4 regions of the Streptomyces sp. CMB-StM0423 genome follow, and region 1 is predicted to be linked to each of the others. Evidence: riboswitches for the same ligand, from Rfam matches in the RefSeq annotation. Region 1 holds a riboswitch; each other region holds the start of a gene.

Region 1 (7,090 bases):
GTCGGTTCCGCTGCCCCCGCCGTCCAGATGCTGCCTCGCCACGATCCCCACTCCTTCAGGTGCACGTTCATGAGTCAGACTCCGCACCCGGGCCCATGGTTGCCCAGGCGGACGTGTCGGAGCCCGCCGTTATGCTCGGGACCATGACCTTGAAGATCACCGTGATCGGCACCGGTTACCTCGGGGCCACGCACGCCGCCGCGATGGCCGAGCTGGGTTTCGACGTGCTCGGCCTGGACGTGGTCGAGGAAAAGGTCGAGCTGCTGTCCACGGGCAGGGTGCCGATCTACGAGCCGGGCCTGGAAGACCTGCTGCGCAAGCACGTCTCCGGCGTCGGGGGCTCGTCCGGCCGGCTGCGCTTCACCACCTCGTACGGGGAGGCGGCGGCCTTCGGCGACGTGCACTTCGTGTGTGTCAACACGCCGCAGAAGCAGGGTGAGTACGGCTGCGACATGAGCTACGTCGACGCCGCGATCGACACCCTGGCGCCCCGGCTCGACCGCCCGTGCCTGGTGGTCGGGAAGTCGACGGTGCCGGTGGGCTCCGCGGCCCGGCTGGCACGCCGGCTGGCCGAGCTGGCGCCGGCGGGCGAGCAGGCAGAGCTGGCCTGGAACCCGGAGTTCCTGCGCGAGGGCTTCGCCGTCGAGGACACCCTGCGTCCCGACCGTATCGTCGTCGGCGTCGCGAGCGACCGCGCCGAGAAGGTGCTGCGCGAGGTGTACGCCGCGCCGCTGGACTCCGGTACGCCGTTCGTGGTCGCCGACTACCCGACCGCCGAGCTGGTGAAGACCTCCGCCAACGCCTTCCTCGCCACGAAGATCTCGTTCATCAACGCCATGGCCGAGATCTGCGAGGCCGCCGGCGGCGACGTGGTCAAGCTGGCCGAGGCGATCGGCTACGACGACCGGATCGGGAAGAAGTTCCTGCGCGCCGGGATCGGCTTCGGTGGGGGCTGCCTGCCCAAGGACATCCGGGCGTTCATGGCCCGCGCCGGTGAACTGGGCGTCGACCAGGCGCTGACGTTCCTGCGCGAGGTCGACTCGATCAACATGCGCCGCCGTGCCCACATGGTCGAACTCGCCCGCGAAGCCTGCGGCGGGACCTTCCTGGGCCGCCGGATCGGCGTCCTGGGCGCCGCGTTCAAGCCCGACTCCGACGACGTGCGCGATTCCCCCGCGCTCAACGTCGCCGGGCAGATCCACCTCCAGGGCGGCCAGGTCACCGTCTACGACCCGAAGGGCATGGACAACGCCCGCCGCGTCTTCCCCACCCTGCGCTACGCCGAGTCGGCGGAGGATGCGCTGCGCGGCGCCGACCTCGTGCTGCACCTCACCGAGTGGCCGGAGTTCCGCGCCCTCGACGCCGGGCAGCTCGCGAAGGCCGTCTCCCGGCCGCATCTGATCGACGGCCGGAACACGCTCGACCCGGTGCCGTGGCGCGCCGCGGGCTGGACGTTCCGCGCGATGGGCCGCCCGGCGGCGTAACCCACGCCGGCCGCCGCCCGGACGCCGAAGCCGGACGCGGCGAACCCCCCGTTCCGCCGGAAACGGGGGGCTGCGCCGTGCGGGGGACCCTCAGATGGAGACGCCGTTGTCGCGCAGGTACGCGACCGGGTCGACGTCCGAACCGTAGTCCGGGCTGGTGCGCACCTCGAAGTGCAGGTGCGGCCCGGTGGAGTTGCCGGTGGAGCCGGACAGACCGATCTGGTCGCCGGCGCCCACGCTCTGGCCCACGCTCACCGAGGTGGACGACAGGTGGGCGTACTGGCTGTAGCGGCCGTCGTCGTGCTTGATCACGACGGCGATGCCGTACGCGCCGCCGTCGGCGCCGTTGCCGGCCTTGACGACGGTGCCGGAGGTGACGGCCTTGACCGGGGTGCCGGTGCCGGCGGAGAAGTCGACACCGGTGTGGTAACCGCTGGGCCACGAGCCGCCGGCGGCCCGGTACGCGGTGGAGAGACCGGCGTCGATCGGGGCGGAGAACCCGCCCGCAGGAGCGGCCTCGGCCGCCGGCTCCTCCTCGGCCGCCGGCTCCTCCTGCTGCGCGGAGGACGGCTCGGCCGACGTGGTCTTCGGCTCTTCGAGGGTGACCTCTTCGCCGCCGTCGAACTCGTACATCTGACCGGGGAAGATCAGGTCCGGGTCGTCGCCGATGACGTCCTTGTTGCCCTCGTAGATCGTCTGCCAGCCGCCCGCGATGCCGTGCTTGCGAGCAATGTCCCACAGGGTGTCACCGGAGACGACGGTGTAGTCGCCGGCCTTCTGGTACTTCTTCTCCGGCGCCTTCAACTGCTTCGGGGCCTCGTCCTTGGCGGCCTGCTGAGCGGGCTCGGACTCGGTCTGCGCCTCGGGCTCGCTCTTCTCGCCACCGCCGGTGGAGAGGTCCGGGGCGGGGCCGCCCTGGGTGAGCCCGGCCTGCACCGAGCAGACCGGCCAGGCGCCGGGGCCCTGCGAGGCGAGGACCTTCTCGGCGATCTCGATCTGCTGCTCCTTGGTGGCCTGGTCGGCGCGCGGCGCGTACTGCGTGCCGCCGTAGCCCTCCCAGGTGCTCTGCACGAACTGCAGGCCGCCGTAGAAGCCGTTGCCGGTGCTGATGCTCCAGTCGCCGCCGCTCTCGCACTGGGCCACGCGGTCCCAGGTGTCGACGGAGGCGGCCTGGGCGTGGCCGCCGGCGATGAGCGGAATGGCGACGCCGGCGCTGCCGGCGGTGACGATGAGGGCCCTGCTGCCCCGGGCTATCCGGCCCAGGCGACGGTGACGTCCGCGTGCGGACATGGACATGCTCCTCTCCAACGCCTGCGAGGTGAGCTGTCGGGTTCGAGCTGGAGATGCCCGGCCATGCGGAGCATGGCTTCACCCCAAGCCGTCCCGCGCTTGCGCGCAGGCCGGCACTTACCTGGGTCCCCCGCTCCTGCCGTGAAAGCTGAAGTGCCTGCCCGTCGCCGCCGACAGGATTCGGCGTTACGGCGACGAGGTACCCGCATCGGTGGCGCGAGCACGGCGAGCACCGTAAACACACAGCCGAAAACAGAACAAGCTGTGAACCGTCATCAAGGCCGTTCCCCACATCACATCGGAATCAGCCCGACAATCGACCCATCCCGCGCCGCTCCTCAATTCCCCCCATCCGGTGGAGACTTGTCGACATATGAGGAGTCGGACACATCGCCCCATGGCGTGAGAATTCTGTGAGTGACTTATGTCACTCTGCTCACCCCTGGACCTTCGCGGGGCCGTCGAGCTGTTCGATGGTGGCGATCGACGGGCCGCGCCGGGCGGTCACTTCGCGCGCCGCCGCCTCGGCGTCGCGCAACACCCGTAGCGCATTGGCCCACAGGAGCCTGGCCAGGTCTTCTTCCGACCAACGGCGGTGCAGCAGCTCGGCGACGAGATGCGGATAACCCGCGACGTCGGCGAGGTCTTCCGGCGTGAACGGCGTGCCGTCGAAGTCGCCGCCGACACCGATATGGTCGATTCCCGCCACTTCGCGCATATGATCCAGATGATCCGCGACGGTCGCGGCCGTCGCCTGCGGCCGCGGGTGCGCCTCCTCGAACGCACGCCGTACGCGGACCGCTTCGTCGTCCGCGCCGAAGGGGTCGAGGCCCCGGGCGGTCATGTGCTCGTCCACCTCCGCGGTCCACGCCACGGCGGCGGGCAGGACGAACTTCGGCACGAACGTGGCCATCGCCACACCGCCGTTGGCAGGGAGCATTTCCAGCACATCGTCCGGAATGTTGCGCGGATGGTCACACATGGCGCGAGCGGATGAATGGGAGAAAACGACCGGCGCCTCGGTGACGCGCAGCGCGTGGCGCATGGTCGAGGGCGCCACATGGGAGAGGTCGACGAGCATGCCGACCCGGTTCATCTCGCGCACCACCTCCTCGCCGAAGGCGGTGAGCCCGCCGTGCCGCGGCTCGTCGGTGGCGGAGTCGGCCCAGTCGGTGTTGTCGTTGTGCGTGAGCGTCATGTAGCGCACGCCGAGCCGGCGGAAGGCACGGAGAGTGGCGAGCGAGTTGGCGATGGAGTGCCCGCCCTCGGCCCCCATCAGCGAGGCGATCCGCCCGTCGGCCCGCGCCGCCTCCACCTCGTCGGCGGTCACCGCGAGCCGCAGCTCCCCGGGGTAGCGGTCGACGAGCCGGCGCACCACGTCGATCTGCTCCAGACACGCCGACACGGCGGCGTCCCCGGCCAGGTCGGCGCTCACGTACACGGACCAGAACTGCGCCCCCACCCCGCCGGCCCGCAGCCGCGGGATGTCGGTGTGCAGCCGCGCGCTCTGGTCGACGGCGATGTCGCGCCGGTCGATGTCGTACGTCACCTGCTCGCGCAGGGCCCAGGGAAGGTCGTTGTGCCCGTCGACGACGGGGTGCGCCCGCAGCACCTCGCGGGCACGCGCGAGCAGTTCGCCGGTCATAAGGTCGTCCTCCCTGCGCGGATAGCGTGGACCACACGCTATCCGCGCAGGCTGACACTCCCGCGCCCGGGTCGGGCCAGGTTCGCTCCTCTAGACCAATTGCCGATTGGTTCCAAAGCGCCAACGCACGAATGACATGTGTCACAATGGCAGGGTCCAACAGGCCAGTCCCTGGCGGCTACGCGCGAGCAGCTCCTGGCCGACAGACACATATCTACGACTCATGTCAACCAAGGAGCAACATGTCCCAGGCAGCGGACCCCAGCCTCAATCGCCGCAAGCTACGCCAGGAGCTGCGCAGGGCGCGCGGCAAGGCCGGGCTGACACAGCGCCAGGCCGCTGACGAACTCGACTGGTCACTGTCCAAGGTGATCCGCATCGAGATGGCCACGGTCAGCGTGTCGGTCACCGATCTCAGGGCGATGCTGCACCTCTACGGTGTCGAGGACCCGGAGCTGGTGGCCGAGCTGGAGGAGGCGGCCCGGGGGAGCAAGGGGGCGAGCTGGTGGGCGCGGTACAGCGAGCTGGTCTCCCCGCAGTACGCCAAGTACCTCGGATACGAGAGCGCCGCGGAGAAGATCCGTACCTACCACCCGATCGTCGTCCCCGGCGCGCTGCAGACACAGGACTACGCGATGGCTCTGCTGGAGCCGCGCGTCGACGAGGGGCGGGCGCGCAAGGTGGTGGACCTGCGCATGGCACGTCAGGAGCGGACGTTCGACGCTGACACCGCTCCCGAGTCGGCCTTCGTCCTCGACGAGGCGGCCCTGCGCCGGCAGATCGGCACCCCGGCCGTGATGCGCGGCCAGCTTGATCACCTCATCCGGATGAGTGCGGAACCGAAGGTGACCATCCGGGTGCTGCCACTCACCGCCGGCGCGCACTACAGCACTCTCGGCAGCTTCGTCCTGCTGAACCTCGGCGACGAGGAGGACGACCTGCTGTACGTGGAACACGCCGCCGGCAGCCTGACCAACCGCGACGACCTCGAACTGCTGGCGCGCTACCAGGAGTGCTTCGAGACGATCACCACCCGTTCGCTCGAAGGGGAAGACGCCGTCGGGCTTCTGGAGCGCATCAAGACCGAGTTCGGCAGTCGCTGAAGGCCGGGGCGCACAGTGCCGGCGGCCGGAGTCATCGGGAGGGCGGCCTTGTACCTCAGATGGTTGCTCACGCACGGCCGGCAGGTCCCCGAAGCCGCCGGCCCGGGCGAACCTGCCCCGGCAGCCGCCGCGGAGGACGCGACCGGCGGAACCGCCGATTCGTCCGATCAGGTCACCCGGGAGGCGATACGTGACCCGGATCGGTTCGATCGGCTGAACCGCCTGGAAGGGGCCCGGGCAGACCGCCGTAGGCAGGAGGAGCGGGACAGCACCACGCAGTACATCCGGCGGCTGCACGCGGTGGTTCTCTCCTGCGTACTCGCCCTCATCATGGTGACCGGCTGCGTCATGCTGGTCATCTACTCCGTCGGCGGCCTCGCGATACCCGGCTCGCGCGTCCTTCAGACGGCAGTCAGTGTCGTCGGGACCGCGCTGGTCACCGGTGTGGTGTTCGGGGCGGCGAGAAAGATCCAGAACGTGTTCACGGGATCGCCCGGTCGGACGGGAGAGGAGCGCACCCCCGCCGATGCACCGTGACCGGGGTGAGCGCCCGCCAGATCCCGGCGGCGACCGCCACCCCCACCAGGACGACGAGCCACACCACCCGCTTCGCCACCACGCTGTCGACTAACAGCGACAGGACCGCCGCCAGGATGGTGGCCGCGGCGCCGACGGCCAGGCAGTACGCGACTGTCCCGGTCCACCGGGATCCGCGCGGGCGGTCCTCCCGCCCGGAAGGCAGCGCTCTCACGCCTCCGGCCTCCACGTACTCACCTCCCCCGGCGTCGTCTCGCCGGTCATGAACCGGCTAACTCCCCAGACACGACGGCCGCGAGAAAGTCGCTCCAGGCGGTGGGGGTGAAGGCGAGAACCGCCCCGGTCCGGTTCTTCGAGTCACGTGCCAGCACAGCACCGTCCCTTATGGCGAGCTCGACGCACTCGGATTCGCTCCCGCTGAAGCTGCTCTTGCACCACGCTGACTGTTCCTCAAGCGCCACAGTCACCCCCAGATGACGGTCCCCACGGCCCTCGAGCGACATCGACCCGTAGACCCTAGCGTCCCCCTGCGCAGCCACACAGAGGGTTCACGGCATTGACCGATCGGACACCCGATGTCACCGATCGTGTTGCGCTGGAGCCGATAATTGTAGGAGTGCCCCGAATCTGGCCACCAGACACGAACAAGCCGTGGACACCCCGCCGCTGCCGCGGGTCAGCCCGCCTGGGTGGTCTTGCGGCGGAGGCGGGCGCCCTTTTCCCGGGCCTGGTGGTTCAGGTCCTCCTGGAACGCCGTCATCCGGGTGCGGAGGTCCTCGTCGTGGGCGGCCAGGATGCGGGCGGCCAGGAGGCCCGCGTTGCGGGCGCCGGCCACGGAGACCGTGGCGACCGGCACGCCCGCGGGCATCTGGACGATGGAGAGCAGGGAGTCCATGCCGTCGAGGTACTTCAGCGGGACCGGGACGCCGATGACCGGCAGGGGCGTGACGGAGGCGAGCATGCCCGGGAGGTGGGCGGCGCCGCCGGCGCCGGCGATGAGGGTGCGCAGGCCGCGGGGCGCGGCCTGCTCG
Region 2 (7,090 bases), 1.9 Mb from region 1:
GTTCCTCGGCTTCCGCGCCTGCCTGACCGGGCTGCGCGCGCAGCAGGGCGCCCCCGGCGCCGCGGTGCTGGTCTCGTCCGTGCACGCCAGGCACGGCATCCCGGGACACCCCGCGTACGCCGCCGCCAAGGGCGGGCTGCTGTCGCTGGCCGGCCAACTGGCCGTCGAGTACGGCCCGTCGGTGCGGGTGAACAGCGTGCTGCCGGGACCGGTGCTCACCCGGCTCTGGGACCGGGTCCCCGAGGAGGACCGCAGGGCCAGCGCCGCGCAGACCGCCGCGGGGCGGCTGGGCGCGCCGGAGGAGGTGGCCGCCGCCGTCGCCTTCCTCGCCTCGCCCGAGGCGTCCTACGTCACCGGTGCGAGCCTGGTCGTGGACGGCGGCTGGAGCGTCGTAAAGTCATCGGCCTGAGCGCGGGGGCGCCGCGGGGGCGGCGGGAGCACGGCGAGCGGGGACGTGAGGGAGGAGCGAGCGGCCATGACGGGTTACGCGCGCCGCGGGGTGCACGGGCAGACGGTGGAGACCCTCGCGCACCGGGTACTCGGCGGTGAGATCGCCGAGGGCGCCACCCTCGACCTCGCCGCACTCCAGGCCGAGTTGGGGGTCAGCCTCACCGCGCTGCGCGAGTCGCTGAAGGTGCTGGCGGCCAAGGGCATGGTCGACGCCCGGCAGAAGCGCGGCACGTTCGTCCGGCCGCGCGCCGACTGGCACCTCCTCGACGCCGACGTGCTGCGCTGGCGCTTCGAGACCGCGGGCCGGCAGCAGGGCGAGGGCGCCGCCGCGCGGGCCGCCTCCCCGCTGCTGCGCGACCTGGACGAGGTGCGCGGCATCGTCGAGCCCGCGGCGGTCCGGCTGGCCGCGGTGCGGCGCACGGACGCGGACCTGGTGGCACTGGAGGCGGCGCTCACGGCGATGGCCGGGGCGCGGGGCGGCGCGGCCGAGGCCGTCGCCGCGGACCTCGCGTTCCACCGCGCCCTGCTGGCCGCCTCGCACAACGAGCTGCTGGAGCGCATGGATCAGGTCCTCGCCAGCGGGCTGGCCGCCCGCGACCGTCTGGTGCACGGCCCAGGACACCACCCGCAGGACCCCGTGCCCGGCCACCGCGCCGTGCTAACGGCGATACGTGCGCAGGACCCGGACGCCGCGGAGGCGGCGATGCACCGGCTCCTCGCCCAGGCGGCCCGGGACCTGGCCGAGTTGTCCGCGGGCGGGCCCGACGCCAAGACCGCCGGCGGGCTCGCGGCGGAGCAGGCGGCCGGGGCGTAGCCCGTACGACGAACGCGCCCCGCCGCGCGGACGGATCCGCGCGACGGGGCGAAGGAGACTCCCGCGGGCCGGGGCCCCCGGAATCAGTACCAGTTGTTCGCCTGCCAGAACTCCCAGGCGCCGCACGGGCTGCCGTAGCGGTCGTTCATGTAGTCCAGGCCCCACTTGATCTGCGTGACCGGGTTGGTGCGCCAGTCCGCTCCGGCCGTGGCCATCTTCTCGCCCGGCAGCGCCTGCATCAGGCCGTACGCGCCGGAGCTGGGGTTCGTCGCGGTGTGGTCCCAGCCGCTCTCGCGCTCCACGATGCTGCTGAAGCAGGTGAACTGGTCGGCGGGCACGATCTCCCGGGCCGCCGCCTGGATGCCCGACTCGGTGGTCGGCACGCTCGCCTGCGACGCCTCGGTGGCGCCGCCGGAGCCGCCGGAGCTCTTGGACGCCGACGAGCCGTTCGGGTCGATCGACTTGTCGACCTTGCCGCCCTGGGTGTCGACGCGCAGCTCGGTGCCGACCTTCAGCGCGGCCGGGTTCTCGCCGATCGCCTTCTCGTTGTCGACGTACACCCGCTGCCAGCCGCCGGGCACGTCGTACTTCGCGGCGATCTTGGCCAGCGTCTCGCCGGCGCCGACGGTGTGCTCGACGTAACGCTGCTGCTTCTGTTCGGTCTTGGCGGCGGTCTGGTCGGCCTCGGCGGGCTTGCTCTCGGCCTTCTTGTCCCCCAGGTCGAGCTCCTGGCCCGGCAGGATCAGGTGGGGGTTGTCACCGACGGCTTCCTTGTTGGCCTCGTACAGCCGCTGCCAGTCGGGCCCGAATCCGTTGTCCTCGGCGATCTCCGAGAGGGTGTCGCCCTTCTCGACCGTATAGGCGTGCGCGGCGGTCGCCGCGATTCCGCCGGCGACGGGCAGGGCTATGCCCACCCCCGCGGCGGCGGCATAGCGGCGGGTGGAGCGCGACTTGGGCGCGCGCCGGGTGCCGGTTCCGGCCATGGTTGGCTCGCTCTTTCTCCGACGCCTGCGAGGTGAGCTGTCGGGTTCGGGCTGGAGTTGCCCGGCCGCGTCGTGCTGTGCGGCTTCACCCCGAGTCGGGGAGTGCGGTGCGGTCCTGCCACCGTGCTCCTGCCGACGGAGAAGTGGTTCCCCCGCTCCTGCCCGAACGGCTGTGGGGACGACGGTTCCGGGCTCCGACGGGCAGGACTCGGCGTACCGGAGCGCGGTGCTCGCGTGTGCGAACGACTCGGACACTAGGAGATCGAACGGCAGATCACAAGCGGATCACGGGTATCGACGCGTGGTCTGACGCTCCGTGGTGACGCGTGCACGCGTGGGGCGGTTGGGGCGTGTGTGACGTTCGGCACTCACGCTGAGGCGCAGCGTCTCCAACAGAGGCTGCCCGGCGGGTACGACGAGACCGTGCACCCCGCGCTCCGCGGCGCCGGCGAGCGCGGTCCGCCAGGCGTCGGGACCTGCGGGCGCCGCCGCCGGAGTCCAGCGCCCGGCGCCCGGCTCCTCGTAGCCGGGGCCGGCGGGCGCGAGCCGGCGGAAGGCGGGCACCGTCGGTGCCACGGCGCCGAGTTCGGCGCACCGCCGGGAGTCGGCGGCGAGCGCGAGCCGGCCGCCGCTCAGCAGCACCACGGTGGCCAGCGCCCGGGCCAGCAGCGCGGCCTGCGGGACGCTGTCGGGCAGCGCGACCACCAGCCTCGCCCGGCCGGTGGCGGCGGCCAGGGCGGCGGCGAGCGCCAGCACGTCGTGCGCCGGGTCGGGACCGCCGTCCAGCCACAGCGCGTCGGCGCCCGCGGAGTCGTACGCCGCGCACTCCGCCAGCCAGTCCGCGGGCTCCTCCGGCAGCCGGGGGAGCAGCACCCCGACACGGACCGCCGGCGGGACCGCGCCTGCGGAGGGGGGTGGAGATGCGCTCATCGCGGGGCCTCCCCGGGGCTGACGAGGCCATCGGGGGCATACCGTACGCCGATACGTCGCGGAAGGCAGCGGTGCGGACACCCGCGGTTCATGATTTCTGGAATTTCATCTGCCGTGCCCCCGGGCGGCGTTGCGCGCCCGTACCCCGGCAAACGCCGAGGGAGGGGACCCCCCCGGGGTGTCCCCTCCCTCTCTGTGCTCCCGGCCGGTGGCCCACGTCAGTGCGGTTGGGCCACACCCCCGTTCGCCGGGATGGGCTCGCCGTCCGGCTCGGACGGCGAGTGGACCGGGCGGCGCGGCAGCCGGTGCGGGGGTGCCGCGCCGGGCGCGGTCACACCGGGCTCCGTGACAGCAGGAAGTCGGCTTCGCCGGCCTTGGCACCCTCGATGAACGCGTCCATCTCGCCGGGGGTGTAGATGAGGGCGGGACCGTCGGGGTGCGCCGAGTGCCGTACCGCTATCCGGCCGTCCCGCAGCTTCATGGCCTCGACGCAGTTGCCGCCGTTGCCGCCGCTCCACGGCTTGTGCCAGCCCTCGGTGCCGAGGTCCGCCGCCGGCATGCCGTTGTAAATGCGTTCCATTCACAGCTCCTTGCGGAAGTCCCGGAGGATTTCCTTCGTGCGTTTTGCCGTCGCCGCCTGGGCCGCCATGTGGTCCAGGGCGGCGAGGTGTGTGGCCACCTCGTGCCGGCCGTCGAGGTAGACGGCGCCGGTGAGGTACTCGGTGTAGATCATGTCCGGCAGCTCGGGCATGGCGAACCGGAAGAGAACGAAGGGGCTGTACGTGCCCGGATGGTGGCCGGTGCGGAACTCCGCCATCTGGAGCGTGACGTTGGGCAGCGACGCGATGTCGAGGAGCCGGTCGATCTGCGTGCGCATCACCGCGCCGTCGCCCACCGGGCGGCGCAGGACCGTTTCGTCCATGATGGCCCAGAACCGGGGCGCTTCCTCGCGGGTGAGCAGGTCCTGGCGCTCCATGCGGAGCGCGACGTGCCGCTCGATCTCCGCGGGCGCGACCCGGCCGAGGGAGCCGACCTTCAGCACGTGCCGCGCGTAGTCCTCGGTCTGCATCAGACCGGGCACGAAGTGCGGCTCGTACGACCTGATGAGCGACGCGGCGCCCTCCAGGCTCACGTACATGCTGAACCAGTCGGGCAGGATGTCGTGGAAGCGCTGCCACCAGCCGGGCTCGTTGGCCTCCTCGGTCAGCGCGACGAAGGCGTCGATCTCCTCCTGGTCGATGCCGTACGCCTGCAACAGCAGTTGCACGTACGGAACCTTCAGCGCGACCTCGGCCGTCTCCATCCGGCGCACGGTGGCGGGGGCGACGCGCAGGGTCTTCGCAGCTTCCTCACGCTTGAGCCCGGCCTGCTCGCGCAGCTCCTGGAGCCGCTTGCCGAGCACGACCTGCCCCACGGTCGGCGCAGACCGCGGTTCGCTCACGCCATACCTCCCTGTCGGAACTGCCTCAAGCAGTGTGCCACGCCCCGGGCGTGGCGAACACAGTGCAACGGCAACTCTGAAAAATTCACAGTGGGGGTTGCCAAGTGGCCGCGGCGGGGCCATAGTTTGGGATGTGAGCCAGTCCACACAGCCGCATCAGACGGGGGTCGTGACACAGGATCCCGGCTTGCCGGGATTCCGTTCGGGGGTCGATGCGGTGCGGTGCGGTTTCGAGGTGCCAGGTCAGGCGGACGCCGTTACGGTCGCCCGCCGGCTGGCCCGCGAGCAGATGCGCCGCTGGGGGGTGGAGGGCGAGGTGGGCGACAGCGCCACCCTCGTCCTCTCGGAACTGGTGACCAACGCACTGCTGCATACGGGGAGTCGGCGCATAGGGTGCGAACTGCGCTGCAGCGCCGACCGCCTGCGGCTGGCCGTCACCGACCAGGGTGTCGAGCCGGGAAGCCTGCGGGTGCAGCGGTCGTCCGCGGACGAGCAGGGTCGGGGGCTCCTGCTCGTCACCGCGGTCAGCAGTAGCTGGGGGGCATACGACGCGCGGCCCGGCCCGGGCCTGGTGGTCTGGGCGGAGCTGCAGCGCGAGGTGTCGGCGGCCGGGGGGGCCGCCGCGCCGCGCGCTTCCGGTACCCGTACCGGGGCCGGCCCGGCGGCCGGCGAGCGGGCGGCCGGATGATGCGCACCGAGCCCGGCGGCCGGCTCCGGCTGGCCGTACCGGGCGCTGGCGCCGCGGCCCTCGGCTGCGACGCGGTGGGCGTACCGCAGCGGATCGGCTACGACGTGATGGCCCGGCTTCCCCGCGTGGGCTGCGTCTTCGCCGACGGCAGCCGGTGGTGGTGGATCGTGCCGGCCGGCTCCGGTGCCGGTCTGCAGTGGCCGCGGAGCGTGCACTACGCTCCCGGCGCCGATATCTCGGGGGCGGCCGCCGGCACCGGCGGGCCGGCGGCCGTACCCCGGCTGGTGCACCGGCCGGCCGACGGGGTCCCGTACACGCCGCCGATCCCGCTGTTCCTACGGATCTGCCGGCGTACCGGCGTCGAGCCCGCCTGGTCCTGCGACGTCGCCCGGGCGGCCGCGGACCGCAGCGACGCCGCCTGAAGCACCCGTGGCGGACCGGCCGGCAGGCACCTCCTTGTTTCGGTTGCGGGGGAGGAGCCCGCGGCCGGCCCGCCGCGGGAATGACGAACCGCGGGCCGCGCCGCCGGGGGCGGCGGCGCGGGTCCCGCGGATCGTTGTCCTTCGTGCGTGCGGTGCCTACCGCGGAGTGCCGGGGTTCATCAGTCCCGGCTGCACAGCGCCACCATCGCGTCGTAGCTGGTCTCGGCCGCCCAGATGGAGCCCTGCGGCTCCTGCGGACCGCGGTCCTGCTCCCAGAAGTACAGCGGCAGCCCCGGCGCCCGCAGCCCGCTGAAGAAGCGGCGGAAGTCCAGCTCGCCCTGGCCGAAGACGACGTCGCGGTACTGGTTCGTCTGCGCCGGGTCCCGCACGCCGTCCTTGACGTGGAAGGCGATGTAGCGCTGCGGGGCGGCGTTGACGTAGTCCAGCGGGTCGAACTCGCCGAGCTGGTCGCGGAACCGGACCGAGGCGCCGAACGCCCAGAGGATGTCCAGCTCCAGGAAGACGTACCGCGGGTCGGTGCCGCTCAGGAAGAGGTCGTGGCGCCGCTTGCCCGGCCGGTCGGTGACCGGGCCGAACTCGTTGGTGTGGTTGTGCTGGTAGACCTTGAGGCCGTAGCCGCGGGCCACCTCGCCGGACTCGTTGAAGCGGTCGGCGCCGGCCTGGATCTCCGCCGCCGTACGGCCGGGGAAGTCACTGGCGGTGCCGACGTAGTCCATGCCCAGCGCGGCGGCGTTCTCGAACTCCCGCTCGCGGGTGCTCGCGTTGAGCAGCGCGTCGAGCCCGAGGTGGGCGCCACCGGCGCGCAGCCCGTTGTCGTCGAGCAGCTTGCGGAGCTTGGGGACGGTCATGTCCGGCTCGGCCGGCGAGGTGTAGCCGGCGAACTCGATGTGCTTGTAGCCGATCGCGGCCAGCTCGGTCAGCACGGGCGTGAAGCCGCGCTGCTGGATCTGGTCGCGGACGCTGTAGAGCTGCAGGCCGATACGGCCCTGGGGGATCAGGCCGCCGCGGCCGTTGCTGCGGGCGGCGGCGGGGGCCGCGAAGGCCCCGGCGCCCGCGGCCACGGCGGCGGTGCCGGCGGCGGCCCTGAGGAATCCACGGCGGTGCAGGCTGGGTTTGCTCATGTCGGATCTCTCCTGCGAAGTTCGGGTGTGGACGGGGTGGGAACCGCGGGGTGGCGTACGCGCGCACGCCACCCCGCGCCGTACCGGAAGGTCAGCCGACGATCTTCATGACCGCCCGGTCGCTGCCGGTGAGGCCGCCCGGGTCGGTGTACTCGGCGACGAACACGCCGGTGACGTTGCCCTCGGACGGGTCGTGACCCGCGACGGGCTCGGTCTGGAT
Region 3 (7,090 bases), 3.2 Mb from region 1:
CCACGCACGCGCACGCCCCACGCAAGGACAAGGGAGTCCCGAGTGGCCATCTCCGTCTTCGACCTCTTCTCGATCGGCATCGGCCCGTCGAGCTCGCACACGGTCGGCCCGATGCGGGCTGCCCGGATGTTCGCGCGCCGGCTGAAGAACGAGGGCCTGCTGGCCCACACCGCCGCCGTACGCGCCGAACTCTTCGGCTCCCTGGGCGCCACCGGCCACGGCCACGGCACCCCCAAGGCCGTGCTCCTCGGCCTGGAGGGCCACTCGCCGCGCACCGTCGACATCGAGTGGGCCGAGGGCGAGGTGGAGCGGATCCGCGGCACCGGGCGGCTGCACCTGCTGGGCGCCGAGATAGGGCGCGACCACGAGATCCCCTTCGACGCCGCCGCCGATCTCGTCCTGCACCGGCGCCGCTCGCTGCCGTACCACGCGAACGGCATGACGCTGACCGCGTACGACGCGGACGGCGGGACGCTGCTGGAGAAGACGTACTACTCGGTGGGCGGCGGCTTCGTCGTCGACGAGGAGGCGGTCGGCGAGGACCGGATCAAGCTCGACGACACCGTGCTGAAGCACCCGTTCCGTACCGCGGACGAGATGCTGCGCCGCACCCGCGAGACGGGTCTGTCGCTCTCCTCGCTGATGCTGGAGAACGAGCGCGCCTGGCGCACGGAGGCGGAGATCCGCGCCGGGCTGCTGGAGATCTGGCGGGTCATGCGCGAGTGCGTCGCCCGCGGCACCAGCCGCGAGGGCATCCTCCCGGGCGGCCTGAAGGTCCGCCGCCGCGCCGCCGGCGAGGCCCGCCAGCTCCGCGCGGCGGGCGACCCGGCGGCACACGCGATGGAGTGGGTCACCCTCTACGCGATGGCGGTCAACGAGGAGAACGCCGCGGGCGGCCGCGTCGTCACCGCCCCCACCAACGGCGCGGCGGGCATCATCCCCGCGGTCCTCCACTACGCGGTGGACTTCGTCCCCGGCGCGGACGACGACACCGCGGTCCGCTTCCTCCTCGCGGCGGGCGCGATCGGCATGCTCTTCAAGGAGAACGCCTCCATCTCCGGCGCGGAGGTCGGCTGCCAGGGCGAGGTGGGCTCCGCCTGCTCCATGGCCGCCGGCGGCCTCGCCGAGATCCTCGGCGGCACCCCGGAACAGGTCGAGAACGCCGCGGAGATCGGCATCGAGCACAACCTGGGGCTGACCTGCGACCCGATCGGCGGCCTGGTCCAGATCCCGTGCATCGAGCGCAACGGCATGGCGGCGGTCAAGGCCATCACGGCGGCCCGCATGGCACTGCGCGGCGACGGCCAGCACTTCGTCTCCCTCGACAAGGCCATCAAGACGATGAAGGAGACGGGCGCGGACATGAAGGTCAAGTACAAGGAAACGGCCCGCGGCGGCCTCGCGGTCAACGTGGTGGAGTGCTGAGGCAGTTGGCGAGGGGCTTGCACGCCCCACGCGCCAACTGCTCAGCCCCCGCCTGCAATTCGGCGGCGGCTCCGAAGACGTTAATTCCTTTGGCCAGTTGACGCCCCGCCGTCCCCACAGGCGAGCGGATTCCCCCGCTACGGATTCGTGAATTCCCGCCGCACAAACGCGGCGCCGGGCCGTCAAGAACAAACGGACTTGTCGGATATTCCCTGACGGGCGATACGTACCATTTGAAGGATTCGCCCCCGATCGCCCCGCGCTTCTGACCGATCGGACCTCATGTGTCCGGTGACGCGAATCACGTTCGGCCGCGGGCGGCGGCGGCGGAAATTCACAGTTTCCTTATTCCGAAAGCGAGTTGCGGCCCGCTCCCCATTCCGCGGCGGCACTCATCCGGTCCAGGAGCCGGCCCCGTATCGACCGGACGAGTTCCTCAGCTTGTCCGGACCGGAAAGACATGCTTAAGTCTCCGCCAGCCGGGTGGACGCCGAATCCTGCCGCCATCCGGAAACCGTTCCCTATTCACACACGGCAGGAGCGGGGGACCCATAGGTAAGTCGCCGGTCCGGATTCCGGAACGGCTTGGGGTGAAGTCGCACCTTGGTGCGGCCGGGCATCTCCAGCCCGAACCCGACAGCTCACCTCGCAGGCGCTGAGGAGAAACACCCATGCCCGCAAAAGGTAAGCATCGCCGTCCCAAGCTGCGCCTGATCGGCCGCGGCATCACTTTCGCCGGCGTCAGCGGCGTCGCGATCGCCGCTCCGCTGATCGGCGCGTCCTCGGCCTCCGCGGCCGGCTCCGTCCCCGCGTCCGCCCCCCAGACCGGCATACGCGCCGAGGCCCCCGCCGCGGCGACCGCCGGCGCGGCGGCGGCCACGTACGCCGTGGTCGCCGGGGATTCCCTGGCGAAGATCGCCGACAGGGAATCCGTACGCGGCGGCTGGAAGAAGCTGTACGAGGACAACCGCGAGGCCGTCGGCGCCAACCCGCACTTCATCCTCCCCGGCCTTGAACTCGCGCTCGGCGGCAAGGCCGACAAGAGCGACTCGAAGGAATCCGAGTCTGGCCTGAAGACCGCCAGCGCGTCCGTCACGAGCTACCCGGACAACCTCGACGGCTGGATCCGGGAGTCGCTCGACGTCATGGCCGAGCACGGCATCCCCGGGACCTACGACGGTATTCACCGCAACATCATGCGGGAGTCCGCGGGCGACCCGCAGGCCATCAACAACTGGGATATCAACGCCGTGAACGGCACGCCCTCCAAGGGCCTGCTCCAGGTCATCGCTCCCACCTTCGAGGCGTACCACGTCCCGGGCACGTCGACCGACAGCTACGACCCGGTCGCCAACATCACCGCCGCGTGCAACTACGCGGCCGACCGGTACGGGTCGATCGACAACGTCTACGGGCCGTACTGACAGACCGGAGAGCGCCGGTGCCCCCACCGGCGCTCTCCGCTCCGGCGGTGGCGCCCGTAGTGCGTCCGGAACGCCGGGACGCGGGAATTCGCGGCCCGTTCACCCCGTGCTCGCCGGCCGGGAGCGTTCCGCTCCTACGGTCGCGCCATGTCCGCCACCTCTCTGTCCCGACGCGGTGTCCTCGCCGGCGCCGTGGCCGGCGCGCTCGCCTCGCCCCTCGCCGCCGTGCCCGCACACGCCGCCCGCAGGCGCGGCCTGCTGATCTTCCTCGCCCTCGACGGCTTCGACGTCGACTACCTCGACGGCCGCGCGCCGATGCCCCACCTGATGTCGCTGGTGCGCGCCGGCTCGGTGACCACCGGCACCGGCGTGATGGCCAGCATCACCAACCAGTCGTGGACCGCGGTCTCCTGCGGCGCCCACCCGGACCGCACCCGCAACGCCGCCTACTACTACGACGAGGCGGCCGGCGTCGCCCGCGGCCAGAGCCGCGACAGCGCGGTCGAGGGGCTCGCCCAGGCGTGGCGACCGCAGGGCATCCGGATCGGGTCCGCGCAGTGGTTCATCCTCCAGGACAAGGGCACGGCCTACGGCGATCCCGACGGCCTCTACACCCAGCCGGGCGGCCGCATCGGCGCGCGCGTCGACGACGCGATCGCGATGCTCACCGGGCAGCCCGTCGACAGCGGCGGCACGACGGTGACCCTCGCCCGGCGACCGGACTTCCTGGCGGTCTACTCCAGCGACCTCGACGGCGACGGGCACTCGTTCGGACCCGGCGACCCCCGGATGCTCGACACCCTGCGCGAGACCGATGCCGGGATCGGGCGGCTGATCCGGACGGTCAAGGAGCTGGATCTCTACGGCCGGACGACCTGGGTGGTCACCGGCGACCACGGCATGACGGGCTGGAACACGCCGATGGCGGCCCAGGCGGTCGCCGCCCTCACCGCCGCGGGCTTCACGCCCGAGGTGATCGGGTCCGGCGGCCGGCCGGCGCCGGGAACCGATGCCGTCCTGGTCTCCGGCGGCAGCATCGCGTCCGTGCACCTCCTGGGCGCGGCGGCCACCGACGCCGCCGCGGTCGGCCGTGCCCGCGCGGCGCTCGCGGACACCGAAGGCGTCGCGGCGGTGCTGACCAAGGCGGAGCAGGCCGCGCTGCGGATGGCGCCGCAGTACGGCCAGTTGGTGCTCGAACTGGCGGCGCCGTACGCGCTGTCCTTCACCCCGCCGGCCGAGGGCTTCGACGGGCGCCACGGCAGCCGCGCGGAGACGAAGGTCCCGCTCGTCCTGGCCGGCCACCGGATCCGGCGCGGACGGCCGCCGCGGCACCCGCGCCACGTCGACCTGGCCGCGACCATGTCGGCGCTCCTCGGGGTCGACCCGCCCGCGCAGTCCGAGGGCCGGGTGCTGCGGGAGTCGCTGCTGCCCTGACCCGGATCCACTCCCCCGGTGCCGCCGGGGCCCGCCGCGCGGCGGGCCCTGGCGGCTCAGCGGAGCGTGCAGTAGATGACGCTCGGATAGGTCGCGGTGAACGCCCAGAGGAAGGTGTTCAGCCGCATGAAGGCCAGGATGCCGAGGTGCATCGCCAGCGTGAGTCCCAGGACCGCGTAGGTCACGCGCGGGTCGCCCAGCAGGACCAGGGGGAACGCGCATTCCAGCGTGATCACCCACCACCCCGCGAGCCACGCCGCCCGGGGGTGCGCGGCGACGACCGGGCCCAGGCGGCGGTGGCCGTACGTGGCGGTGCCGAGGATGCCGCCGAGGGCGCGGCCGCTGCGCCAGACCGGGGAGACCAGTTTGGCGAAGCCCGCGATGAAGTACGCGCAGCACGCCTGGGCCGCCACGAACCAGAGGAAGACGTGCCGCGAGCCGCCGGTGCCGATCGCCGCGGCGCAGAACGCCGCCACGAAGATGATCATCGAGAGCTGGTCCGCGCCGTCGCTGCCGTACGGGGAGCGCACGCCGAGGAGGATCGAGGACGCCGCGAGCACGCCCAGGCAGACGACGGCCGGGACCGGGCGGCCGATCACGATCGCCAGCGCCGCCGCCAGCCGCAGCGTCACCAGGACGAGGACGTTCGGGTACCGCAGCAGCAGGTCGACGGCCCGGTCCGCGGTGCGGCGCAGCCGGTACGGCCGGCAGGACCGGCCGACCGGCCAGCCGGCGATCGCGTGGTCGGCCAGCAGCGCGGGGCGGGTGAGGTACTCCCAGGAGGAGATCGCCACGCCCACGCCGCCGATCGCCAGCGTGAGGCGCACCGCCAGGTCGGCGTTCACGAGGTCCGCTCCACGAGTCCGGGCGGAGTCTCAGTCGACCGCGTGCAGGGAGGAGACGAAGGCCACTGCGGGAGCGGCCCCTTCGAAGGCCGAGCTCTTCCGGATGACGAGGGCGAACTGGGTGGCATGCGGTTCCTCGGAACAGGGCTGCGCCGACACGTGGGCCAGGAGCGCGAGATAGGGCGCGGTCAGCTCGATCTCCGCCGGCCGGGGGCCCTGGGACGCCAGCTCCAGGAGGCTCTGGCACGCGTCGAGCAGGGCCTTGGTGTGGCGCCGGGCGGGATTCCAGACGGCGTACAGGGGCCGGCCGGCGGCGGCGGTGCCGCCCGTCTCCCGCCAGCGGGTCAGCCGGCCGTCGGACGTGCGGTAGCGGCGCAGCAGAACGAAGTCCTGGGTGCCGGGAGTCGGGGCGAAGAAGGTCCAGCGCGGGATCATGGCGAGGAAGTCGTACCTGCGGATCTTCGCGGCCACCCGCGACCGCGTCTGGCACACCATGGTCAGCGCGATCCACAGGGCGCACGCGGCCGCGTACACCGGACCGGCGAGTTCGGGCATGTCCGGTGCCTCAGGCGTGGTTGTGGCCGAGCAGTTCCCGGCGCCGGTTCAGCAGCTTGCGGGCGGAGGCCGCGGGGCCGAGGCGGTCGACGTCCTCGGTGGACAGCGGAGCCTCCTGCCGGCTGGCGGCCTCCATCATGCAGTACATGGTCGCGTGCGTGATCTGCGCGAGCTGCTCCAGGAATCCGGTCCAGCTGTCGCAGCAGTCGGCCCGGAGGGTGAGGTTCATTTCGAGCTGGTCGTCGGGCACCTGCTCCACCGCGGCCCGCTCGGCGTCGGTGAGCGGAGGCATGTGGCGGACCGCGACGGCGGCCAGGCCACCCCGGGTGCCCGGGATCAGGTGCTCGACCAGGGTGAGTTCGTCCGGTGCCAGCCGGCCGCCGTTGTAGGGGTTCTCGATCGCCGACAGGCCGGCTTCGGGGGCGGGGAAGGCGTGGGTGGCGAGGGTGCGGCCGCCGTAGCGGATGGTGGCGAAGCTCTCCGCCTCGCGGAGCAGCCGGTAGGCGCGGTAGTAGCTCACCTTCTCGCGGGCGCGGAACAGCTCCTTGATCTCCTGCGCGAGCCGGACGTCGGCGCCGCCGCCGTCCAGGACGGCCTCCCGGATCCGGTCGAGGACGGGTGCGCCGGCGCGGTCCAGGAACACCATGATCGACCCGGGCGGGGTCAGCAGGCCCTGGGCGGGATCGCTCGGCACGTAGTCGATGATCTCGATGGGGCTGGTACGAAGCTCGCGCTCCTCCAGTTCATCGGCCGCGAGTTGCAACGCCGTTGACCTGTCCATGCGCGCAGTCCGTTTCTCCGAGGGCACGAGGGTGCCCCAGTGTCGGCTCCCGCGCGCGGCGGCCCCGTCAGGCGCACGACGTACGGGCGGGGAATTCACCCCACCGGCCGCCGTCCCCGCCGGGTTATTCGCTGGAGGCGGGCCGGCAGGCGCTTCTCCAGTGGCCGGACCCGACCGCGTCACGGAGCCGGATCATGCGTGCACTATCCCCGTACGCCGCATCTGCCGTGGTCCCCGGGGGCGGCCTCGGACGATGTACGGGCGGGTGACCTGGCCGGGCTGCGGGGGCGTTCGGGACCGGCCCGGCTCTCGCCCGGTACGCGATCGGCCTCGGCCGCACCCCGCCGGGGCGCCGCCCGGCTCGCGGAGATCGCCGGCGGATGGCGCGGCGGGCTGCGCGGGATGGGCGTCGACTGGGCGGCGGGCGGCACCGTACCGGCCCTGCGCTGATCCTCCTGGCCCGAGGCCGGCCCGGGACCGCGCCCGTACCGCTGCCCGCTGGGCCCCCGCGGCTACCGCTTGCGGCCGACGCCGCCCCACTGGTCCACGTCCCGCGGACCGGCGAACGGCGTCGGATCCGGCCGCCAGGTGGGGATGGGGACCACGCCCGGGTCGATCAGTTCCAG
Region 4 (7,090 bases), 1.8 Mb from region 1:
GGAAGAGGTCGTCGGCAACCTGAAGTCCATGATCGCGGCCGGGCACGAGACCACGATCACGCTCCTGCTCACCACCGTGCGCGGACTGCTGACCCACCCCGAGCAGCTCGGCATGGTCCGCGAGGGCAAGGTGACGTGGGAGACGGCGATCGAGGAGGCGCTGCGCTACGACCCGCCGGTGACCCACCTGCTGATGCGGTTCGCGACGGAGGACATCGAGATCGCGGGCACGGTGATCGAGAAGGGGGAGGGCGTCGTCATCTCGTACCGCGCGATCGGGCGGGACGCCGGGCACCACGGGGCGGACGTGGACGCCTTCGACGTGACGCGGGCGACGCCGATCCGGCACATGACCTTCGGACACGGGCCGCACATCTGCCCCGGCGCGGCGCTGTCGCGGCTGGAGGCGGCGGTGGCGCTGCCGGCGCTCTTCGCCCGGTTCCCGGACCTGCGGGCGGCGGCACCGCTGGGGGAGCTGCGCAACTTGCCGGTGCTGACGCAGAACGACCTGGAGTCCTTCCCGGTACGCCTCACCTGACGCCTGACGCCTGACGCCTGACGCCTGACGCCTGACGCCTGACGCCTGACGCCTGACGCCTGACGCCTGACGCCCGGCGCCTGACGGCGGCTGACGGTTGACGTGCTGGCGCATGGCGGCCGGCGCCTGACCGCTGGCGCCTGGCGGGGCCCGGCGCCTGACGCCTGGCGTGCCGGCGGCGGCTGGCGCCCGGCGCCTGGCGATGCCTGACGGCTGACGCTTGACGGATAACGGCTGACAGATGGCGTCATTTGTCCGGGGGCGTGCGGGGCGCCGGGAGAGCCGGGGGGCGCGCGGGCGCCGCGCGCGCCGGAGCCGGGTGGCCCTATACCCGTTCGGCTGTACCCTCTGCGTGCGGTCCGCCGGTCCGCGACTCTTCTGCCCGTCCCACTCTGGCCCGCAATGACGCCTGAAACGCCTCCTGTAACCCGCCTGGGCCCCGCCCGGTCGCCGTCCCGCCCGGGACGCGGAACCCTGAGGGACGACGGTATGGGCCCGCTTGTCGGCCGCACGGGGAGGACAGCGCAGGAAGGGCAGCGCAGGAGAGGGCAGGTGCAGCCGGTGCGGGAGGACGGCGCGCAGGGCGCGGGGCACGACGAGGGCGATCCGCACGACCAGGAGCGCGCCTCGCACGAAGGCCGCGGCTCGCACGACGGCCGCACCTCGCACGAGGGCCGCGCCCCGCACGACGCAGAGCGTGGCTCGCGCGACGTGGAGCGTGGCTCGTACGGCGAGGGGCGCGGTCCGTACGAGAACGGGCGGGCCTACCGCGTCGGCGCCGACGCGCTGGACCTGGCGGCCCGGTCCCGTCGCCCCGACCCCACCGGCGGTGAGCGGCGGGTCCGCTGGGCGCTGCGGTGGCTGCCGGCGGCGCTGATCGTCGTGGGGGCGGTGTTCTTCTGGTTCACGCCGGAAGGGCTGAGGTCCTCGCCGATATTCGAGACCACCCCGCTGGTCGCCGCCGCGCTGCTCACCCTGCGCGGCACGGTCGCCGTCGCCGTCGCAGCCCTGGCCGTGGACGTCACGCTCGAAATCCTCAACGGCACCGCCACGAGGCCCAACGCGCTCACCCAGATGGTGTCGCAGGTGGTGCTCGGCGCCCTGGCGATCGGCATCAACCTCCTCATCCAGCGCAACTACCGCCGGCTGACCTCTGCCCGCCACGTCGCCGTCGCCGCGCAGCGCGCCGTGCTGCCGAACCCGCCGGACGGCTTCGGCACGCTGCGGGTCGCCGCCCGCTACCAGGCCGCGGACGCCGACGCCCGTATCGGCGGCGACCTCTACGCCGTGCAGGAGGGCCCGTACGGCGTGCGCTGCATCGTCGGCGACGTACGCGGCAAGGGGCTGGAGGCGGTGGAGTCCGTGGCGGTCGTCATCGGCGCCTTCCGGGAGGCGGCCGAGGAGGAGGCGGGGCTCGCGGGGATCGCGCGGCGGCTGGAACGCGCGCTGCAGCGCCAGGAGACGGGGCGCAGCGGCCTCGACCGGGTGGAGGGGTTCACGACCGCGGTGCTGGCGGAGGTCGACCGCGGGGGCGGCGCGCTGCGGCTGCTCAACCGCGGGCATCCGGCGCCCGTGCTGCTGGGGTCGGACGGCGCGGCACGCACGCTGCACCCGCACGAGCACGCGCTGCCGCTGGGCATGGGCGACCTGGGTACGTGGCCGGACGAGCTGATGGAGGTGGCGTTCCCGCCGGGCGCGGCGCTCGTCCTGTTCACGGACGGCGTGACCGAGGCGCGGAACAAGGCGGGCGTCTTCTACGACCCGCTGACCCGGCTGGACGGCCGGCTGTTCGACGGCCCGCACGAACTGCTGGACACCCTCCTGGACGACGTGACCCGTTATACGGGCGGAAGGGTCGCCGACGACATGGCGCTGTTCGCCCTCGCCCGCTTGCGTACGCCGTTCGGAGAGCCGCCGGACCCGGCCTCGCCTGTACACGCTCCGTAGCGGAACAGCGCCCCTCCGCATAACAACTGATGCACGATCAGCTAACGACCGGACTTCACTGCGCGTAATCAGGCCGTCAACTTGTCCGTTTCCGCTGGTGCATGCCCGGATCGTCCGCGGTAAAGCACAACTGAATAACGGGAACGACTTGGAATCGAACGCCGTCGTCCGCTAGCGTGCGGTAACGCAGCGCGGTCGTCACTGCCGTCGCAAGAGGCGGCACCGTGCGCCGTCGCCGAATCCCGCACGCGTCACAACTGCAGCAACGGCAACACCTAGGGAACCGGGGAACCACCACCTTGGGGTGAATCGGGCCAACCTCCGCGAGGAGGAGGCCCGTAGGAGACCTTCCTGCTCCGAACCCGTCAGCTAACCCGGTAGGCGAGAAGGAAGGAAAGGAGTACGCCTGCGTGGCGTCCTACAGGTCTGAGCCTGGCTACGGCCATGGCTATGACGATTACGGCTACGACGGTTATGCGTCCGGCGGCCACGCCCCCGAGGGGTATGCGCCCACCGGTTACGCCGCCGAAGAGCCGGTCGACGAAGTCCTCCCCGAGGACGGCCTTCCCTCCCGCGGCCGTCGGCGCCTTCCCCGGCAGCGCGGCGGCAGCATGGCGCGCAGCGGCGCCGTACTCGGCGTCGGCGTCTTCGCCGCCGTCGGCGCGGGCAGCATGGCCACCGCGCAGGAGAAGCCCCCGGTCGCGATATCCATGCCCGACCAGGTCGACACCGTTGCGAACCGGATAAGCGCCCAACTCCCGGATGCGGAGAGCCTGCCGGGCGTCGGCGACCTGATACCGAGCAAGGAGGAGCCCGCTTCCGACACGGTCGTCACCACGGCTCCGCTCACGCAGGTCAGCTACGCCAGCGACACCGACTCCGCGAACCAGCCCGCCGACTCCGGCGAGGCCCTGCGGGCGCGCATCCTGGAGCAGGCCGAGCAGCAGCAGGCGGAGGCCGACGCCTCTGCCCGCGCGGCCGCCGAGGCCGAGGCCGCCCAGCAGGCGGCCGAGGAGGCCGCCGAGGCGAAGGCGCAGGAAGAGGAGCGCCAGCGCCGCCTGGAGGAGGAGCGCCGCCGCAAGGCGGAGGAGGAGGCCCGCCGCAAGGCGGAGGAGGAGCGCCTCGCCAAGCTCGCCGCCAGCTACGTCGCCCCGGTCGCGAATTACACGCTCACCTCGACGTTCGGCGAGTCCGGTGACATGTGGGCCGCGGGCCACACGGGCCAGGACTTCGCCGCCTCCACCGGCACCCCGGTCAAGGCGGTGCACGGCGGCACGATCACCGAGGCCGGCTGGGCCGGCTCGTACGGCTACCGCATCGTCCTCACGCTCGAGGACGGCACCGAGGTCTGGTACTGCCATCTGTCCTCCATCATCCAGTCCTCGGGCGAGGTCACGACCGGCGACGTCATCGGGCGCGTAGGCGCCACGGGCAACGTCACCGGCCCGCACCTGCACCTTGAGGTACGACCCGGCGGCGGGGACGCAGTGGACCCCCTCGCCTGGCTGCGCAACAACGGCGCCCCGGTCTGACCCACCCGGCGGGCCCGGTGCCCCGGCCCCGGCGGCCGGGACCGGCACCCGCCGCACGGACCGCAAGCCCCCATAAACCCCTCTCCCACGTCTCCGGCGTGCCCGAACGCAACTTCCCCCGTGGCGTCCGAGCGCGCACCGAGACCGCCGGCGGCCCTGGTGGCCGACCCCCCGACACCAGGGCCGTCGGCCTTTTCCCGGGAGCTACTCCCCGGGCCCGCAGAGGCAGAACGGATGCCCGGCGGGATCGGCGAACACCGGACAACTGCCACCGGCTTCGGAGAGCCGCGTGGCCCCGAGCCGCAGCGCCAGCTCGCCCGCGGCGGTGGAGTCGTCGACGCCGAAGCAGATGTGCATCTGCTGGGGGTAGGTGCGATCGAGGTCGGGCCAGAGCGGCGGCCGGTAGCCGTCGACTTCCTCGAATGCCAGCCGTGGAAAGCTGTCTTCGTCCTTGGCGATCACCATCCAGTCGTCGCGGATGACCCGCATGCCGAGCAACTGCGTGTAGAAGTCGGCGAGCTGACGTGCGTCGGCGCAGTCGAGCACGATGTTCCTGACATAGGCGTCCATGGCGGCCACCCTGCCACGCACCGCGGACACCGCCGGGAAGCCGGCGGCGACTCAGGCAGCGGCGGTGGCGGAGGCGCCGGCAGCCGCGCTGACGACGGCACCGGCACTTGCTGCCGCACCGGCAACCGCATGAGCAGCCGCGGTGGCAGCCGCGGCAGCACCGACGGCGGCGCCACGGGACTCCCCGGCGGCGGCGGCTCCACGGGACCCTCCGGCGGCTGCAGTGCCACGGGACTCCCCGGCGGCGATTTCGCCCAGGGCGGCGCGGATGGTGTGGAGCATCCGCTGGGGCCGCTCGAAGACGTCGGCCGCGGTGAACCGCAGCATGCGCCGGACCTCGGGACAGCGCCCCAGGTCGTTGAAGCGCTCGACGTCGGCGAGATGAGCGGCCCGGCTGCCGTGGAAGCCGTAGCCCTCGATCTCGACGACGAGCCCCGCCGCCGGGAAGAAGAAGTCCACCCGTATCCGCCGGCCGTTGGGCGCGGTGAACGGCACTTGGCTGAGGGGCCGCAGCCCGGCGTCGTACATCCGCAGCCGCGCGATGGTCTCCGCGGGCGACCCGGAGCGCGGATCGACGAGCGCCAGCCGCTGCCGCGCCTGGACCACACCCCGCCGCTGCCCGATCCCGGCAAGGGCTTCGGAGACCGTATGCAGATCGGCCACCTGCTCCCGCCACCGCCGCGGCCATTCTCCGCCGGGCCCCAACGGCCGCCGGGTCAACGCCGACTCCACGGCCACCAGCGCGGCATCCCGCTCCGCCGTACGCAGCAGGTCGACGAGGGTCCGCGCGGCGTCGGTCACTCGCAGCCCGGCGACGGTGACGATCTCCTCGTCACCCACCGCGGTCCGATGCAGCACGCATCCCTCGGGCGCCCGCCCCCGCCCCCGCACGTGCGTGAACTCGGGCCGCACGGCGAGCACTTCGACCCCGAGCAGATGAGCCGCCGCACTGTGACTGACGACCAGTTCCGGCCGCCCGGCCTGCGCCACCCGCAACCGCAGCCGCAGATCACCAACCCGCCCCGGCTCCACCCACACCCCGGCCCGTACCTTCCGCCACCCCTCCTTCCGCAACCGCCGCACCAACACCCCGGACGACCACCCGGCCGCCAAAGCCTCGGCACAGACCAACACGCCACCGTTCCTAGCCGCCAACTCACCCAGCGACCCAAGTTCCCCCGTCATGCCCCCACCCTCTCGCGAATCCCCACCCCCCGCTTCCCCCTGTGGATAACTCTCGGACCAGGGACCTTCGGGCAGGTCAGAAGCGCTCGGCGAACTCCCCGGCCCGAACGCCCGCAACGAAGGCCCGCCACCCCGCGGCAGAGAACGCGAGGGCAGGTCCATCGGGATCCTTGCTATCCCGCACAGGAACAAGACCGGAGGCGGCAAGGGTCGGCGCCCACTCGACACAGCCGCCGCCATCACCGTTGCTACAGCTGGACTTGACCCAGCGGATCGTGCCCAGTGGGAGCGCCTCCTTCACGAAGGGTGTCAGCTTCGGGAGCGCCTATTGCTCTCTGCTTGTTGCGCCGCCAGTCGGCGCAAGACAGCGCGGTCAGCCTGCGGGATGGAGTCCAACAGGTCCATGAACCATGGTGCGATCCACGACGAGTTCCGGTGGAGCCACTCACCTGGCGGGAGGGCAGTACCGGGTACCCAGTTCTGGGAAGGCGGCTCGCTGCTTCGTGTGGCCGTAGCAATAGCTACAGACGGCTCCGTTTCTCCTACAGACCGCCGCCCGAGCTGAGCCGTCACCCCGATCAGCCACCACTGGAACAACCGACGGGACGGCGACGCTGAATCGAGAGCCGCACGCACGGTCGAGGAGACGAGTCCCACCGAATTGAACGCATCAAGCGCCAGTCCGTCCGGCGGTTCCAGGTGAGCTGCTGTCTCCTCCGTTACCAGCGGTGTGTCCGGGACCTTCTCCTCAAATGACTCTGACACCCGCTCGATCTCCGCGTACGTATCCGCAGCGAGCTCGGCGTCCAGGAACTCTCTGACGCCGCCGAAGAAGTGCGGTGGCGTCTCGACCCTCAAGTCCGCCTGTGCCCTCCGTCTCAGCTCGTCGACAAGACTCGGCCACGGACGGGAGCTGCTTGGGCCGGAGCCCTGCTCGTACCAGTCCTCCTTCGTGTCGTTCGATACAAACAGCACGCGGCGGCTGCCGACCGGGAGCTTCGTGGCATGCTCGACCAGTTCTTCCCAGAGGAGGAAGTCGCCAGCGGACTTGAGCGGCGTGTCCTTGCCAGAGTCAGAGAATCCGGGAGGGATCTTGTTCGGGAACCGGAAGGCGGTGGCCTCCTCTAGACGTCCGCGCACGACGCTGTCCTCCGGCTGCTGGCCGATGCCATCTCCGTAGAGCTTCGCGATGTGCACAAGGATGGGGTCCTCCGCATCGGCGGAACTTAGTGCTAGTCCGTGGTCTGCTTTGAGCATGTCCAGGTAGCGTTTGAACTCGTGCCGGTACACGTCGAGGTGCGCATCGACGCCAGAACCC

What was found. Region 1 has a riboswitch for cyclic di-AMP ahead of CXR04_RS23160 (transglycosylase family protein). Riboswitches for the same ligand answer to the same signal wherever they lie in the genome.
Region 2: linked by a shared signal. The riboswitch ahead of CXR04_RS31345 (LysM peptidoglycan-binding domain-containing protein) and the one ahead of CXR04_RS23160 (transglycosylase family protein) in region 1 are both predicted to bind cyclic di-AMP.
Region 3: linked by a shared signal. The riboswitch ahead of CXR04_RS08870 (transglycosylase SLT domain-containing protein) and the one ahead of CXR04_RS23160 (transglycosylase family protein) in region 1 are both predicted to bind cyclic di-AMP.
Region 4: linked by a shared signal. The riboswitch ahead of CXR04_RS14865 (M23 family metallopeptidase) and the one ahead of CXR04_RS23160 (transglycosylase family protein) in region 1 are both predicted to bind cyclic di-AMP.

The regions. Positions count from the first base shown of each region.
Region 1 covers NZ_CP025407.1:5,290,397-5,297,486, reverse strand. Annotated here, with positions in the region: gene CXR04_RS23170 (LCP family protein) at 1-42, opposite strand, end outside; gene CXR04_RS23165 (UDP-glucose dehydrogenase family protein) at 144-1,484, shown strand; gene CXR04_RS23160 (transglycosylase family protein) at 1,575-2,774, opposite strand; cyclic di-AMP (ydaO/yuaA leader) riboswitch at 2,778-2,970, opposite strand; gene CXR04_RS23155 (dipeptidase) at 3,211-4,419, opposite strand; gene CXR04_RS23150 (helix-turn-helix domain-containing protein) at 4,662-5,522, shown strand; gene CXR04_RS23145 (hypothetical protein) at 5,586-6,059, shown strand; gene CXR04_RS34955 (hypothetical protein) at 6,004-6,273, opposite strand; gene CXR04_RS23135 (DUF397 domain-containing protein) at 6,320-6,562, opposite strand; gene purE (5-(carboxyamino)imidazole ribonucleotide mutase) at 6,736-7,090, opposite strand, start outside.
Region 2 covers NZ_CP025407.1:7,193,157-7,200,246, forward strand. Annotated here, with positions in the region: gene CXR04_RS31335 (SDR family NAD(P)-dependent oxidoreductase) at 1-409, shown strand, start outside; gene CXR04_RS31340 (FadR/GntR family transcriptional regulator) at 476-1,264, shown strand; gene CXR04_RS31345 (LysM peptidoglycan-binding domain-containing protein) at 1,348-2,247, opposite strand; cyclic di-AMP (ydaO/yuaA leader) riboswitch at 2,255-2,429, opposite strand; gene CXR04_RS31350 (LLM class flavin-dependent oxidoreductase) at 2,533-3,177, opposite strand; gene CXR04_RS31355 (DUF397 domain-containing protein) at 3,509-3,757, opposite strand; gene CXR04_RS31360 (helix-turn-helix domain-containing protein) at 3,758-4,618, opposite strand; gene CXR04_RS31365 (ATP-binding protein) at 4,854-5,306, shown strand; gene CXR04_RS31370 (hypothetical protein) at 5,303-5,728, shown strand; gene CXR04_RS31375 (sugar phosphate isomerase/epimerase family protein) at 5,908-6,870, opposite strand; gene CXR04_RS31380 (PQQ-dependent sugar dehydrogenase) at 6,962-7,090, opposite strand, start outside.
Region 3 covers NZ_CP025407.1:2,129,431-2,136,520, forward strand. Annotated here, with positions in the region: gene CXR04_RS08865 (L-serine ammonia-lyase) at 43-1,425, shown strand; cyclic di-AMP (ydaO/yuaA leader) riboswitch at 1,934-2,095, shown strand; gene CXR04_RS08870 (transglycosylase SLT domain-containing protein) at 2,097-2,849, shown strand; gene CXR04_RS08875 (alkaline phosphatase family protein) at 2,997-4,283, shown strand; gene CXR04_RS08880 (hypothetical protein) at 4,340-5,128, opposite strand; gene CXR04_RS08885 (hypothetical protein) at 5,159-5,683, opposite strand; gene CXR04_RS08890 (hypothetical protein) at 5,694-6,464, opposite strand; gene CXR04_RS35150 (hypothetical protein) at 6,663-6,914, shown strand; partial or broken gene CXR04_RS36875 (SAM-dependent methyltransferase) at 6,977-7,090, opposite strand, start outside.
Region 4 covers NZ_CP025407.1:3,457,536-3,464,625, reverse strand. Annotated here, with positions in the region: gene CXR04_RS14875 (cytochrome P450 family protein) at 1-538, shown strand, start outside; gene CXR04_RS14870 (PP2C family protein-serine/threonine phosphatase) at 1,250-2,485, shown strand; cyclic di-AMP (ydaO/yuaA leader) riboswitch at 2,742-2,884, shown strand; gene CXR04_RS14865 (M23 family metallopeptidase) at 2,896-4,017, shown strand; gene CXR04_RS14860 (VOC family protein) at 4,222-4,587, opposite strand; gene CXR04_RS14855 (endonuclease domain-containing protein) at 4,639-5,670, opposite strand; gene CXR04_RS14850 (DUF397 domain-containing protein) at 5,849-6,073, opposite strand; gene CXR04_RS14845 (PIN-like domain-containing protein) at 6,082-7,090, opposite strand, start outside.